Regions from separate parts of the Comamonas sp. FG99 genome, predicted to be linked through region 2. Evidence: riboswitches for the same ligand, from Rfam matches in the RefSeq annotation. Region 2 holds a riboswitch; the other holds the start of a gene.
The links. A riboswitch is a leader RNA that binds a small molecule or an ion and turns the genes downstream of it on or off. The one in region 2 is predicted to bind glycine.
Positions count from the first base shown of each region.

Region 1: it holds a riboswitch for glycine, as region 2 does, so the genes downstream of both, gcvT (glycine cleavage system aminomethyltransferase GcvT) here and ACODRX_RS03015 (D-amino acid dehydrogenase) in region 2, are expected to answer to the same signal.

Region 1 is NZ_JBMDII010000048.1:5,477-13,367, forward strand. Features, by position in the region: gene ACODRX_RS22890 (diguanylate cyclase domain-containing protein) at 1-580, opposite strand, end outside; gene gcvP (aminomethyl-transferring glycine dehydrogenase) at 723-3,629, opposite strand; gene gcvH (glycine cleavage system protein GcvH) at 3,720-4,094, opposite strand; gene gcvT (glycine cleavage system aminomethyltransferase GcvT) at 4,165-5,292, opposite strand; glycine riboswitch at 5,358-5,460, opposite strand; glycine riboswitch at 5,473-5,562, opposite strand; gene fes (enterochelin esterase) at 5,585-7,222, opposite strand; gene ACODRX_RS22915 (nucleotidyltransferase family protein) at 7,345-7,891, opposite strand, start outside.
Region 2 is NZ_JBMDII010000003.1:55,682-63,572, reverse strand. Features, by position in the region: gene ACODRX_RS03025 (FMN-binding glutamate synthase family protein) at 1-925, shown strand, start outside; gene ACODRX_RS03020 (BUD32 family EKC/KEOPS complex subunit) at 940-1,743, shown strand; gene ACODRX_RS03015 (D-amino acid dehydrogenase) at 1,786-3,024, opposite strand; glycine riboswitch at 3,197-3,298, opposite strand; gene ACODRX_RS03010 (Bug family tripartite tricarboxylate transporter substrate binding protein) at 3,418-4,398, shown strand; gene ACODRX_RS03005 (cytochrome P450/oxidoreductase) at 4,401-6,743, shown strand; gene ACODRX_RS03000 (sulfite exporter TauE/SafE family protein) at 6,831-7,625, shown strand; gene ACODRX_RS02995 (dicarboxylate/amino acid:cation symporter) at 7,626-7,891, opposite strand, start outside.

The DNA.
Region 1 (7,891 bases), on a different contig from region 2:
CCGCCACCAGCATGCCTTCGTCGGAGCTATCGGGGGCGGCGCTGACGATGTCTTCCGGCCGGGTGCTGAGCACCAGCGTGCCGCCCGAGGGCAGCACGCTGGCCAGTGCGATGCGCGGCTCGTCATGCACGAAATACAGCTGCGACAGGGGGATGGGCGGCGATGCGCGCAGCTGCTGCACAAATGCCGCAGGCAGCAGGCTGGCGCCCTCGGGCAGCAGCTCCAGCTCGGCGCCCTTTGCCAGCCCGGCCATCTGCAGCGCCTGGCGCAGCGTGGCAGGGTTGCGCGGATCGCCGATGCCGGCCAGCAGGCGCAGCAAGGCCTCGCGGTTGCGCAGGTCCAGCTCGATGCCATGCCCCAGGTTGGCAGCGGTGTTCAGCAGCCTTTCCTGGCTGTAGGCGCGGTATGAGCTGGCGGTGCGCCACACCACGTAGCAACTGGCTGCGAGCAGCGGCAAAAGCGTGGCGAGCACCACCCATACGAGGTAGGTGCGCAGCGAACGGTGGCGCTCGCGGGCAGGCGCCGGCCCGGCAGTGGGCGGGGCAGGCGTGGTGGAGGTCGCGTCTGGGAAGGCTGGCAAATGCGGGTTCGTGGCTGGCGATTTTGCACCATATTAGCCGAGGCGGGCTGGCCGCCGGAGCAGTCCAGCCGGGCACTGGGAGCGACCCCTATGTCACCAGGCGGGCCTTGCGGCAAGGCCCGCCTGTGCGGCCACGCGGCGATCAGGCGTGTTCGGCCAGCGGCACGCAGCTGCAAAACAGGTTGCGGTCGCCCCAGACGTTGTCCACGCGGCCCACCGGGCTCCAGTACTTGTTCTGGCGCAGCGCGGCCACCGGGTAGGCGGCGGCTTCGCGGCTGTAGGGGTGGCTCCAGTCGGCCACCAGCAGGCTCTCGGCCGTGTGCGGCGCGTTCTTCAGCGGATTGTCGTCCTGGCTCAGCGCGCCGGATTCCACCTGGCAGATTTCCTCGCGGATGGCGATCATCGCGGCGATGAAACGGTCCAGCTCGTACAGGCTTTCACTCTCGGTGGGCTCGACCATCAGCGTGTTGGGCACCGGGAAGGACAGCGTGGGTGCGTGGAAGCCGTAGTCGATCAGGCGCTTGGCCACGTCCTCGGCCATGATGCCGGTGCTCTCCTTGAACTGGCGCAGGTCCAGGATGCACTCGTGCGCCACGCGGCCGGCTTCGCCCGCGTACAGCGTGGGGTAGTGGTCCTTGAGGCGGGCGCTGATGTAGTTGGCGCTGAGGATGGCGGTCTCGGTGGCGAGCTGCAGGCCTTCGGCGCCCATCATGCGGATGTACATCCACGAGATCGGCAGCACCGCCGCATTGCCCAGCGGCGCGGCGCTGACCGGGCCGACCTTGCCCGCAGCCGGCGCCTGCGGCGCATCGCCCTGGCCCGGCAGGCCGGGCAGGAAGGGCACCAGGTCCTCGACCACGCACACCGGGCCGACGCCGGGGCCGCCGCCGCCGTGCGGAATGCAGAAGGTCTTGTGCAGGTTCAGGTGGCTCACGTCGCCGCCGAACTCGCCGGGCGCGGCCAGGCCGACCAGGGCGTTCATGTTGGCGCCGTCCACATACACGCGGCCGCCATGGCTGTGCACCAGCTGGCACAGCTCTTTCACCTGGGTCTCGAACACGCCGTGCGTGCTGGGATAGGTGATCATGACGCAGGCCAGGCGGGCGCTGTGCTGCTCGCACTTGGCCTTGAGGTCGGCCATGTCGATGTTGCCGTTATCGTCGCACTTGGTCACCACCACCTGCAGGCCCACCATCTGCGCGCTGGCGGGGTTGGTGCCGTGCGCGCTGCTGGGGATCAGGCAGATGGTGCGGTGCGCGTCGCCGCGGCTGGCGTGGTAGGCCTTGATGGCCAGCAGGCCGGCATATTCGCCCTGCGAGCCGGCATTGGGCTGCAGGCTGATGCCGGCATAGCCGGTGGCTTGGCACAGCCAGGCGCGCAGCTGCGCGTCGAGCTCGGCATAGCCCTGCTGCTGGTCGGCCGGCGCGAAGGGGTGCACCTGGGCAAACTCGGGCCAGGTGATGGGGATCATCTCGCTGGTGGCGTTGAGCTTCATGGTGCACGAGCCCAGCGGGATCATGCTGCGGTCCAGCGCCAGATCCTTGTCCGACAGCTGGCGGATGTAGCGCAGCATGGCGGTCTCGGAGTGGTGGGTGTTGAACACCGGGTGCGCCAGGAAGCGGCTGGCGCGGCGCAGCGCATCGGGGATCAGCGGCTCCACGCCGTTCTCGAAGTCGGCGAAGCCGGGCAGTGCCTGGCCGTCCTGGGCGAAGATCTTCCACAGCAGCTCGATGTCGGCGCGCGTGGTGGTCTCGTCCAGCGAGATGCACAGGTATTCGCCGAAGTAGACGCGCAGGTTGGCGCCCATGGATACCGCGCGCTCGGCGATGGCCTGCGTGGCTGCTGCGGTGTGCAGCGACAGCGTGTCGAAAGTCGATTGCTCGCGCAGCGGCGCGCCCAGCGCCTTCAGGCCGTGGGCCAGGATGGCGGTGTAGGCCGCTACGCGCTGCGCGATGCGAGCCAGGCCTTCGGGGCCGTGGTAGACCGCGTACATGCTGGCGATCACCGCCGGCAGCACCTGGGCGGTGCAGATGTTGGAGGTGGCCTTTTCGCGGCGGATGTGCTGCTCGCGCGTTTGCAGCGCAAGGCGGTAGGCGGGCTTGCCGTGCACGTCCACGCTCACGCCGACCAGGCGGCCGGGCAGCGAGCGCTTGTATTCGTCGCGGCAGGCCATGAAGGCGGCGTGCGGGCCGCCGGCGCCCATGGGCATGCCGAAGCGCTGCGTGGTGCCGACGACGATGTCGGCGCCCCATTCGCCGGGCGGGGCGATGAGGGTCAGCGCCAGCAGGTCGGCGGCCACGATGAAAGCGGCCTGCCTGGCATGGGCCTTGTCCACGTCGGCGCGCAGGTCGTCGATGCGGCCGCTGGTGGCGGGGTACTGGGCCAGTACGGCGAAGTAGTCGCCGTCCAGCAGCGTGTTCCATTCTTCCAGCGAGTTGGCCAGTGCCACCTCGATGCCCATGGGAGCGGCGCGGGTCTGGATGACCTCGATGGTCTGCGGATGCGCATCGCCCGCGACCACGAAGCGGTTGCTTTTGCTCTTGACCGAGCGCTTGGCGAGTGTCATCGCCTCGGCGGCGGCGGTGGCCTCGTCGAGCATGGAGGCGTTGGCGATCGGCATGGCCGTCAGGTCGCAGACCATGGTCTGGAAGTTGACCAGCGCCTCCATGCGGCCTTGCGAGATTTCGGCCTGGTAGGGCGTGTAGGCGGTGTACCAGGCTGGGTTTTCGAGGATGTTGCGCAGGATCACGCCGGGCGTGTGCGTGCCGTAGTAGCCCTGGCCGATGAAGCTCTTGAGCAGCCGGTTCTTGCCGGCGATGGCCTTGAGCTCATCCAGCGCGGCGGCTTCGCTTACGGCCGCGGGCAGCTCCATGGGCTGGCGGCGCACGATGGATGCGGGCACCACGCTCTCGATCAGCGCCTGGCGCGAGGCCACGCCGATGGCGGACAGCATGTGCGCTTCGCCTGCGGCATCGATGCCTACATGGCGGGGCAGGAACTCGCTGGGGTTTTCCAGCGCTGCGAGAGACGGGGTGGAGGGCATCAGCATAGGGGAGGTGAACGTTGAGGGTTTTGCGTTAGGCGAAGCAGGACGACGGGCGTTTGGCGCGGTGTACGCAAAACGCCCGTCGCACAACGCTTAACTTGCTTGGGCGAACTCGTTGTAGGCGGTTTCGTCGAGCAGGCCGTCAAGCTGGCCGGCATCGGCCAGCTTGACCTTGAAGAACCAGCCGGCGCCCAGCGGGTCGCTGTTGGCCAGCGAAGGGTCGGCGCGCAGGGCTTCGTTGACTTCGACGATCTCGCCGGAGACGGGCATGTACACGTCGGCGGCGGCCTTCACCGATTCGACCACGCCGGCCACGTCGCCCTGGCCGAAGCTCGCGCCCACCTCGGGCAGGTCGACGAAGACCACGTCACCGAGCGCGTCCTGCGCATGCACGGTGATGCCGACCACGGCCGCGCTGGCATCGGCGGCGTTGATCCATTCGTGTTCTTTGGAGAATTTGACAGTCATGTGGGCTCCGGGAGCTAGAGAGGGAAAGAAAGGGTTGGCCGCCAGCAGGCATGCCGGCGGCTGCGTGATGTTATCCGCGGAAGTAGTTGGGCGGTATGAAGGGCATGGGCGCCACTTCCATCGGCACGCGCTTGCCGCGCACGATGGCGTCGAGCTTTTGGCCCACCGTGGCCAGCGCCGCGTCCACATAGGCCATGGCAATGGGCCGATCCACCGAGGGGCCGAGCAGACCGCTGGTGACCACGCCGACGGTCCTGCCGCCGGCATCCTGCAGCTCCACCTGCTCGCGCACCGGAATGCGCTCCAGCGCCACCAGGCCCACGCGCTTGCGCGCAAGCAGGGCGGGATTGTCGATCTGCGCCAGCACCTTGTCGGCGCCGGGAAAGCCCCCGGCGCGCGCGCCGCCGCTGCGGCGCACCTTCTGGATGGCCCAGTTCAGCGCGGCCTCGGGCGGCGTGGTGGTGGTGTCCAGGTCGCTGCCGTACAGGCACAGGCCGGCTTCCAGCCGCAGCGAGTTGCGCGCGCCCAGGCCGATGGGCTTGACCTCGGGCTGGGCCAGCAGCTTGCGCGCCAGCGCCTCGGCCTGCTCGCCGGGCACCGAGATCTCGAAGCCATCCTCGCCGGTGTAGCCGCTGCGGGTGATGAAGCAGGGAATGCCGTCGACATCGAATGTTCCACCGGTCATGAACACCAGCTTCTCGGCGCCCGGCGCCAGGCGCGACAGCGCCTGGACCGCCAGCGGGCCCTGCAGCGCCAGCAGGCCGTGCCCGGGCATGGGGAGCACCTGGCAGCGGCCGCCGATGCGTGCCTGGATATGGGCGATGTCGGTCGCCTTGCAGGCACCGTTGACGATCACGAAGAGCGAATCCTCGCCCTGGTTGAAGAACATCAGGTCGTCGAGGATGCCGCCTTCGTCGTTCAGCAGCAGGCCGTAGCGCTGCTTGCCCACCGGCAGGTCGATCACGTCCACCGGCATCAGCGATTCGAAGGCCGCGGCGGCATCCGGGCCCACCAGGCGCAGCTGGCCCATGTGCGACACATCGAACAGGCCGGCGCTGGCGCGGGTGTGCTTGTGCTCGGCGATCAGCCCCTCGGGGTACTGCACCGGCATGGAGTAGCCGGCGAAAGGCACCATGCGGGCGCCCAGCTCCAGGTGCAGGGCGTTGAGCGGCGTGGTTTGGAGGGCGGAAGCGGTCATGGGCAACTCGGAGTGGCTGTGGGCAAATCAATGGCGCATGCCGCGCACCGATGGCGCTGCATGCGGTTTGCCCCGCTGTCCGCTTTACCTGAGAGATTCACCCCGTAACCGGGGCTTGCTCCTTCGGTGGATGCGGCGTGCGCCGCACCTCTCTCCAGCAAGGTGACGCCTTGGCGAGCAAGGCGTTTGCCAGTCCTTTTGCCTGAGCGTTCAGTGGGTACCTGCGCCTTCGGCGGCCTGTATTGCAAGGCTCTCTCCTGACCGGGTGGATTGTAGCGGAAGCGCCGGGGGCTCAGTCGCTCAATCCGTCGCAAACCGGCAAGCCTTGCGCAAAGCGCTCGGGGTTGAGCAGCGCCACCAGGCCGCAGCCCAGCGCGCCCTGCCAGTGCAGGTAGTCATGGCCGGTGGCGTGCTCGCGCTGGGTCAGCGCGTAGCCCTTGGCGCGCAGCACGTCGCCGAGATGGCGATTGGTTTCCAGGATGCCGTCCTGCCCCGCGCGCGCCGCTTCGTAGCGGCCGGCATCGAGGTACAGGCGCAGCTCGCGCCGGGGCTCCTGGGCATAGCGGCGCATCATCCAGCCCGGCCGCTCGCCGGGCGGCGCCCACCAGAACGAGCCCGACAGGCTCAGCACCCGGCCGAACCACTGCGGCAGCATGAGGCCCGCATGGGCCGAAGCCAGGCCGCCGTAGCTCGAGCCGGCGACCACCGTGGCCGCGGGCGCCTGCGCCAGGCCCTGGGCGCGTACCCAGGGCATCAGCTCCTCGTCGAGAAAACGAGTGAAGCGCGGGTTGGGCGGCAGCTCGGCGGCGCGCGCTGCGGGGCTGGGGTTGGCCAGCAGCACCACGGCGGTGGGCGGGATCAGCCCGTCGGCCAGCAGGTTGTCCACGATGCGCGGCGTGGGCACGTCCTGCCGGTAGGCATGGGCGTCGAACAGCACCAGCAGCGCCTGCGGCCTGGCATGCGCCGGGCGGTAGAGCCAGACCGCGCGCTCGTTGCCGAGGATGCGGCTGGGCAGCAGGTGCTGCGTCAGCTGGCCCTGGGGCACGCCGGAGCGGGCGGCGATCCAGGGCTGGCGCGGGGCCTGCGGCAGTTCCAGCACCGAATGGCCCTGGAAGGCGTCGAGCCCCGCGTCGGCCTGCGCCGGGAATACATGCGGGTTCAGCGGATCGCGCTGCGCGGTGGCCAGGATCATGCGGCGCTGCTCCTGCGGCGTGCCTTGCACGCGCGGCACGTCGGGCGCGAGCCGGTAGGACAGGCGGGCGCTGGACGGCATGCGAAAACTCGCCCACCAGACGTCGCTGGCATCCAGGCGCTGCAGCGGATCGTGCTCGCCCGAAGGGCTGCCGAACAGCCGCACGCTCTGGGTCTGCGCGCCGCCGCGCCACAGGAAGGTGACCAGCGATTCGCGCTCGGACAGCGGCTCGACCAGCGGCGTGCCCTGCCGTTCGCGCTCCTGCCAGAAGGCCTCGGTATTGCCGCCAGCCGCCAGGGATTGCGCCAGCGCCTGCAGGCGCTGGCTTTCGGGGCGGGGCGCTTGCGCGGCCGAGCCGGTTGCCGGCGCCAGTGTGCGGCGCAGCTGCAGCGTGTAGGGGGCGCCCTGCGATCCGGCCCGCAGCTGCAACTGCTGCCCAGCCTGCGCCTGCCAGCTAAAGTCTTGCAGGCCGTGCTCGGCATCGGCCAGCCGGCGCAGGTGGCGGCCCTCGGCATCGAGCAGATCCAGCACCGCGCCGGGGCCGTTGACATCGCCTTGCACCACATGGCCGGCAGGCAGTTGCACGCGCCAGCGCTGCGACTGCGCGGCCTCCAGCCTGCCTTGCAGCGGTGTGCCCACCGCTATGTCGGCCGCTGTGGCGGCAGGCCATGCCAGGCAGGCGGATGCGCTTGCGCAGGCCAGGATCAGGGAGTGAAGTACCGGGCGGGATGGGGCCATGGGGATGGGCTGTGGCAATGGACGGGATAGGCTGGCGTGCAATCCTAATCTAAACAGGAATTATTTGCATTGCAGCAGGGAAAGCTGTGAGCCACCCGCCAAGGGGGTGGGCGGCGACCCGTTCAGGCGATGCTGGCCAGCCGCGCGGGCGTGCCCACGTCGGTCCAGGGGCCGTCATAGCGGGTGGCGCCGCAGCGGCCGGCCTGCATGGCGGCGCGCAGCTGCTGCACCAGCGGCATCTTGATACCCTGCGGGTTGCCGGGCGGGATGTCGCAGTAGGGTAGCTGGAACAGTTCCTTCCTGAGCAGCGCCACGCAGCCATAGGTGAGGCGCTGGCGCTCGTCGCCGGGCTGCGGATTGGTGGCGCGGCCGTCGGCCTCCAGGATGAAATCGCCGCGCGGATGGTGCGGCGCATTGGGCACCAGCCACAAGTGCGCCAGCTCGCCGCTGGCGGCGAAGCGCGCGCGCAGCGCTTCGGCGAAGGCGAAGCCAGGCATGAACACATCGCCCGATACCAGCCAGAAGCTGTCGTCCAGCCAGGGCAGGGCGCGGCTGATTGCGCCGCTGGTCTCTATGCCGCCGCCGAAATCCAGGTCTTCGCGCGAGTAGCGTATCTGTACCTCGGCGCCTGCGAGCCGGGCCGCGGCCGGTGCCTCGGGCCACTGGGCG
Region 2 (7,891 bases):
GGGCGCCAAAGTCACGCCCGAAATCTCGGCCGCGCGCGGCGTGCCGGTCGGCGTGGATTGCATCTCGCCGGCCAGCCACAGCGCCTTTTCCACGCCCGAGGAGATGATGCACTTCATCGCCCGGCTGCGGCGCCTGTCGGGCGGCAAGCCCACGGGCTTCAAGTTCTGCGTGGGCCACCCCTGGGAATGGTTCGCCATGGTCAAGGCCATGCTCAAGACCGGCATCACGCCGGATTTCATCGTGGTGGACGGCGCCGAGGGCGGCACCGGCGCCGCGCCGGTGGAGTTCAGCGACCACATCGGCGTGCCGCTGCAAGACGGCCTGCTGCTGGTGCACAACACGCTGGTGGGCGTGAACCTGCGCGAGCGCATCAAGATCGGCGCGGCGGGCAAGGTGATCACCGCCTTCGACATCGCGCGCATGATGGCGCTGGGCGCGGACTGGTGCAACGCCGGGCGCGGCTTCATGATGGCGCTGGGCTGCATCCAGGCGCAGAGCTGCCACACCGGCAACTGCCCCACCGGCGTGACCACGCAGGACCCGCTGCGCCAGCAGGCGCTGGTGGTGCCCGACAAGGCCCTGCGCGTGGCCCAGTTCCACAAGAGCACGCTGCATGCGCTGCAAGAGATGGTGCAGGCCGCCGGGCTGCAGCACCCGGGCGATTTCAGCGCCCACCACATCGTGCGACGCATCAGCGACACCGAGGTGCGCCTGCTTTCCAACCTGCTGCTGCAGGTGCAGCCCGGCGCGCTGCTGCACGAGCTGGAGCGGCAGCACCAGGTGTTCCGAACCTACTGGCCGCTGGCCAGCGCCGAGAGCTTCCAGGCGGCGACGCCGTCGATCAAGCCGTCGGCGCCCCGAGCCCGCAAGGCCGAAGAACGCCAGCAGGCCAGCGCCACCGGCGACAATGCAGCCTTGATCTAAATCTCCGCCACGCCTTGAACCACGCACTCACCGCCACCGACTACACCGCGTTCCTGCGCTCGCACCTGCAGGCGCAAAGCTTCAACGTCGTGCGCTACGAACTGCCCGGCGAGTCGGTCTGGCTCAAGCGCGCCGGCCCGCCGATCGCTGCCTGGCGCTACCGGCTGCTGGGCATGGCCGCGCGGCTGCTCAAGGTGGATGTGCTGCAGCCCGTGGTCAACCCCGGCGGCCGCGAGGCCATCGCCACCGAGGTGCGGCGGTTGCGCGACCTGGCCGCGCGCGGGCTGCGCGTGCCCGCCGTGCTGGCTGTCGAGGAAGACGGCTTTCTGATGCGCCACCTGGGCGCGCCGGGCCAGGCCACGCCGTCGCTGGCCGACGAGATCGAGAACGCCGCACGCCATGCACCGCAGCAGGCGCTGTGGCTGTGGCGGCGGGGCTTTGCCGCCATGCAGCGGGTGCACGGCAGCGGCACCTGCCTGAGCCAGGGCTTTGCGCGCAACATGGTGCGCTGCCCCGACGACGTGATCGGCTACATCGACTTCGAGGACGACCCGCTGGCCACGCTGCCGCGCGAGTTGTGCATCGTCAAGGACGCGCTGTGCTACGCCCACTCCAGCGCGCTCTTCCTGCGCCAGGCCGGCATGCTCGGCGCCGCCCGCCCGCACTGGCAGCAATGGCATGACCAGCTGGATGCCAGCGCGCGCGCGGCGCTCGACACCACCGTACGCCGGATGCGCTGGGTAGGCCGCCTGCCCGACAGCCGCCGCCTGGGCCGCGACACGCAGCGCCTGCGTGCGGTGTACGATTTGGTGCAGTGAGGGCAAGGCACGGCGCGGTATGCCGCGCCATGCCTTCGCCTGCTACACCGCTGCAGCCGGCCCCATCGCCTGCTGCGCAATATCCCCGAGCATGCTGGCGGTCACCGCCGACAAGGTCCAGCCCAGATGGCCGTGGCCTGTGTTGTAGAAGACACCGGGCTTGCTGCCGCGCCCGATGCGCGGCAGCATGTCGGGCATCATCGGGCGCAGGCCGGCCCATGGCACGACGCTGCGGGTGCTGACACCGGGAAAGCAGGCCTGCACCCACTCGACCAGGGGCCGGATCCGGTCGGCCCGGATATCCCGGTTGTAGCCATTGAATTCCGCGGTGCCCGCCACCCGAAAGCGCTCTTCGCCCAGGCGGCTGGTGACCAGCTTGGTCTCGTCGTCCAGCAGGCTCACCACCGGCGCCGCGGCGCGGCTGGCTTCATCGAGCAGGTTGACGGTGATGGAATAGCCCTTGACCGGATAGATATTGACGCGGTCCCCCAGCTGGGCTGCCAGCATGCGGCTGGCGGTGCCGGCGCAGACCACGATGCCGTCGAAGCTGGAGGTGGACGTGCCCTGCGCATCGCTCGCGGTCACGCGGGCCTGCCGGCCATCGGCCGCCACGGACAGCACCTGCTGGCCGTACAGGCAGCGCACCCCGTGGCGCACGCAGGCGGCAGCCAGCCCGCTGGTGAATTTGTGGATGTCGCCGGTCGAGTCGCTCTCGGTGAAGTAGCCGCCATAGAAGGCGCCGGACAGGGTCGGCTCGATGTCCCGGATCTCCTGCGGCGTCAGTGCGCGCCGCTCCAGCCCACCCTGGGCCAGCAGCTTCGAGACCATGCCCGCATGCTCGAAGCCGGCCTTGTTGCGGTAGATATGGAGGATGCCTTTCTGCTTCAGGTCGAAGTCGATGCCCTCTTGCGCGGCCCAGGCAAAAAGGTGCTCGCGGGCCGCAATGGCCAGCCTGGCGGTTTCAACGGTGTTCCTCTGGTAGTGCGGGATCGCCGCGAGGAATTCGAAGAACCACGAGAGCTTGTGCCAGCTTGGCTTGGGGTTGACCAGCAGCGGCGCATCGCTCTTGAGCATCCACTTGAGGCCCTTCAGAATGGTGGACCAATGGGTCCACACCTCGGCATTCGAGGCCGAGAGCTGCCCGCCGTTGGCAAACGAGGTTTCCATGGCGGCGTAGCGCTGCTTTTCGAACAAGGTGACGGCAAACCCGCGCTGGGCCAGCGCGTAGGCCGTGGTCACGCCAGTGATTCCGCCACCGATGACGGCGATGGTTTTCTTCATGATGGATCAGGTCCCGGATGTGTCAAAGGTGGAGCCCGGGCACACCATGTGCACCGGACGCCCCCTCTGTTCTGGACCTGAGAGATTCACGCAGCATCGCCGGGGCGATGATCGCTTGCTCCTTCGGTATGCCCGGCGGACAACGGCGCCGGACATTCTTCAGAGTGCATGGACGGTGATGCCGATCCTTTTGCCTGAGAGTTTCCGGGGCGGTTGCTCCTTCGGCGCTGTATGCGGCACGCGGGCACGCAACAGTCTCTCTCGGCATCACCAGGCTGACAGCCTTGGGGGCAAATATAGGGAAATCCCCTGATATTGGATATACGGGTTTTCTCTGCCATTGCGCCATGCATGGCGCCACAATGGCTTAGAACCTGTTCACGGAGACTTTCGATGAAAAAACGCGCTTTCGCCGCCAGCCTGCTGGCGCTGTCCGCCCTGGCCGGCATGTCCACCGGCGCCTGGGCCGACGATGCCTACCCCTCCAAGCCGATCCGCTGGCTAGTGCCCTATGCGGCGGGCGGCGGCTCGGACTTCCTGGCCCGCACCATCGGGCAGGCGCTGTCGGCCCACATCAAGCAGCCGGTGGTGGTGGACAACAAGCCCGGCGGCAACACCGCGATCGCCGCCTCCGAAACCGCGCGCGCCGCGGCCGACGGCTACACCGTGCTCTCGGCCGACAACGGCACGCTGATCTACAACCCGGTGTTGTACAAGACGCTGAGCTACAACCCCTCCAAGGATCTGGCGCCGGTCACGCTGATGGGACGCTTTCCGATGATCCTGGTGGTCAATCCGAACGCCGGCTTTGCCGATGCCCGCGATTTCATCGCCAAGGCCAAGGCCAGCAAGCAGGGGCTGAACTACGCTTCGGCCGGCGCGGGCAGCCCGCACCACCTGGCGATGGAGCTGCTGAAGGTGGAGGCCGGCCTGTCGCTGGTGCATGCGCCCTACCGCGGCGCGGCGCCTGCGCTGGGCGACGTGGCCGGCGGCCAGGTTCCGGCGATGATGGTGGACCTGGCCGCGGGCGCGGGGTTCATCAAGGGCGGCAAGGTCAAGCCGCTGGCCGTGGCCAATGCCACGCGCCTGCCGCAGCTGCCCGAGGTGCCGACCTTCGCCGAGCTGGGCCTGCCCAAGGTCGATGCGGCGGCGCTGGTCGGCATGGTGGCGCCGGCCAAGACGCCGTCCCCGGTGATCGCCACCCTGAACAAGCAGGTGGTGGCCGCGATCAACGAGCCCGCGGTCAAGCAAAAGCTCATCGACTTCGGCGTGGAGCCGGTGGGCAACACGCCCGAGCAGTTCCAGGCCCTGATCAACAGCGAGAGCACGCGCTGGCAGAAGCTGATCAAGGACCTGCACATCACGCTGGAGTGAACATGGCATCCGCCCGCTGCCCCATCGACCACAGCCAGCTCACCCGGCCCTCGGGCCGCAGCGGCCCCACCGGTTGCCCGGTGAGCCTGGGCGCCGCCGCCTTCGACCCCTTCAGCGACGGCTACCAGCAGGACCCGCCCGAGTATGTGCGCTGGGCGCGCGAGCAGGAGCCTGTGTTCTACAGCCCGCAGCTGGGCTACTGGGTGGTCACACGCTTCGACGACATCAAGGCCATCTTCCGCGACAACCTCACCTACAGCCCGTCGATCGCGCTGGAGAAGATCACGCCCACGGGCGATGCGGCCAATGCGGTGCTGGCCTCCTACGGCTTCGCGCTCAACCGCACCCTGGTCAACGAGGACGAGCCGGCCCACATGCCGCGCCGCCGCGCGCTGATGGAGCCGTTCACGCCCGAGCAGCTGGCGCACCACGAGCCCATGGTGCGCCGGCTGGCGCGCGAATACGTGGACCGCTTCATAGCCGACGGCCGCGCCGACCTGGTGGACCAGATGCTGTGGGAAGTGCCGCTCACCGTGGCCATGCACTTTCTCGGCGTGCCCGAGGACGACATGGACACGCTGCGCAAGTACAGCATCGCCCACACGGTCAACACCTGGGGCCGCCCCAGGCCCGAGGAGCAGGTGGCGGTGGCCCATGCGGTGGGCCGGTTCTGGCAATACGCGGGCCAGGTGCTGGACAAGATGCGCGCCAACCCCGATGCCGATGGCTGGATGCAGTACGGCATCCGCAGGCAAAGGGAGCTGCCCGAGGTCGTCACCGACTCGTACCTGCACTCGATGATGATGGCCGGCATCGTCGCCGCCCACGAGACCACCGCCAATGCCACCGCCAACGCGGTGAAGCTTTTGCTGCAGCACCCCGAGGCCTGGCAGGCTATTTGCCGCGACCCGTCGCTGATCCCCGGCGCGGTGGAAGAGTGCCTGCGCCACAACGGCTCGGTCGCCGCCTGGCGGCGCCTGGCCACCCGGGACGTGGTGATCGGCGGCCAGCCGATCCCGGCGGGCTCCAAGCTGCTCATCGTCACCTCGTCGGCCAACCACGACGAGGGGCACTTCGTCGATGCCGATTTCTTCGACATCGAGCGCGACAACGCCAGCGACCACCTGACCTTTGGCTACGGCTCGCACCAGTGCATGGGCAAGAACCTGGCGCGCATGGAGATGCAGATCTTCCTGGAGGAATTCGCCCGCCGCCTGCCCCATATGCGGCTGGCAGAGCAGCGCTTCAGCTATGTGCCCAACACCTCGTTCCGCGGCCCCGAGCACCTGTGGGTCGAGTGGGACCCGGCGCGCAATCCCGAACGCGCCAACCCCGCGCTGCTGCAGCAGCGCCAGGCCGTGCGCATAGGCGAATCCTCGCACGGCCAGGCGAGCCGCAGCATGCTGGTGGACCGCGTTGAGGCCATTGCCGAGGACGTGCTGCGCATACGCCTCAAGGCCCCCGACGGCCGCCAGCTGCCGCGCTGGACGCCCGGCTCGCACATCGACCTGCAGTGCGGCGACACTGGAATCTCACGCCAGTACTCGCTGTGCGGCGATCCGCAGCAGGCCGATATCTATGAAATCGCCGTGCTGCGCGAGGAGCACGGCCGCGGCGGCTCGGCCTGGGTGCACAACCAACTGCAGGCCGGCATGCAGGTGCAGGTGCGCGGCCCGCGCAACCACTTCCAGCTCGACGAGAGCGCACAGCACCTGATGCTGGTGGCCGGCGGCATAGGCATCACGCCGATCGCCGCCATGGCCGCGCGCGCCAAGGCGCTAGGCATCTCGTATGAAATCCACTACAGCGCCCGGCAGCGCCGGCGCATGGCGCTCCTGCCAGACCTGCAGGCGCAGCATGGCGAGCGGCTGCACGTCCATGCGGGCGAAGAAGGCCGGCGCGCCGACTACGCCGCCCTGCTGGCCGCCGTGCGCCCCGGCGCCCGGATCTATGCCTGCGGCCCGCAGCGCCTGCTCGATGGCTTGGAGCAGGCCTGCCGCCACTGGCCCGAGGACAGCCTGCGGGTGGAGCATTTCGCCACCACCCTGGGCGCGCTCGACCCGAGCAAGGAACACGGCTTCGAGGTCGAGCTGCGCGAATCGGGCCTCACCCTGCAGGTGGCTAGCGACCAGACCCTGCTCGATGCGCTGCGCGGCGCCAACATCGACATCGAGAGCGACTGCCGCGAAGGCCTGTGCGGATCCTGCGAGGTGCCGGTGCTGGCCGGCGAGGTCGACCACCGCGACATGGTGCTCACGCGCGCCGAGCGCGCGGCCTGCACCAAGATGATGAGCTGCTGCTCGCGCGCCAGGGCCAGCGGCGGAAAAATCGTGCTCGGGCTGTAGCCGGCCATTTCCATATACGGCGATCCACATAAGAAAAGCACGAAATAATCGTTCGATCCATATGCCGCCTCGCCTACAGTCGCGGCCATGCAGGAATTTGCGTTTGTTTTCGCGGGCTTTGGCGTCGGCCTGATCGTGGGCCTGACCGGCGTGGGCGGCGGCTCGCTGATGACGCCGGTGCTGATCTTCTTCTTTGGCGTCAAGCCCTATATGGCGGTGGGCACCGACCTGCTGTTCGCGGCCTTCACCAAGCTGGGCGGCACCGCCAGCCTGGCCCGCCAGCGGCTGGTGCCCTGGCCCGTGGTGGCGCAGCTGTGCGCCGGCAGCATCCCCGCCGCGCTGCTCGCGCTGTGGGTGTTGCGGCGGCTGGGGCCGGACAGCGCCCGCGTGCAGCACATCATGACCACCACGCTGGGCGCGGCGCTGCTGCTCACCGCCGCGGCCACCGCCTACAAGGTGCTGGTCTTTTCCCAGCCGCGCCGCAGCGAACCCCAGGGCCAGGACGCAGCCGCCGCGCTGAAGGCGCGCCACTGGAGCCTGCCGGTACTGCTGGGCGCGGTGATCGGCACCATGGTTACCTTCACCTCGGTGGGCGCCGGCGCGATCGGCGTCTCGGTGCTGCTGCTGGTGTTCCCGCTGCTGCCGCTACCGCGCATCATCGCGGCGGACATCGCCTATGCCGTGCCCCTCACGCTGGTGGCGGGCCTCGGCCATGCATCGCTCGGCTCGGTCGACTGGCCGCTGCTGGCGCAGCTGCTGGCCGGTTCGCTGCCCGGCATCTGGATCGGCGCGCGCCTGGTGACCCGCGCGCCCGAGCGGCTGATCCGCTCGGCCCTCTCGCTGCTGCTGGCCTGGGCGGGCGCCAAGCTGGTGCTGATCTGATCAAGCGGCCACGGCGTCGGGCAGATCCTCGCCGTCCAGCGCTGCGTTCAGCCGGGTGTAGTCCAGCGCGTTTTCCCAGCGCGACACCACCACGGTGGCCACCGCATTGCCGATGAAGTTGGTGAGGGAGCGGCATTCGCTCATGAAGCGGTCCACGCCCAGGATCAGCGCCATGCCGGCCACCGGCACTTCGGGCACCACCGCCAGCGTCGCGGCCAGCGTGATGAAGCCCGCGCCCGTCACGCCCGCGGCCCCCTTGGAGCTGA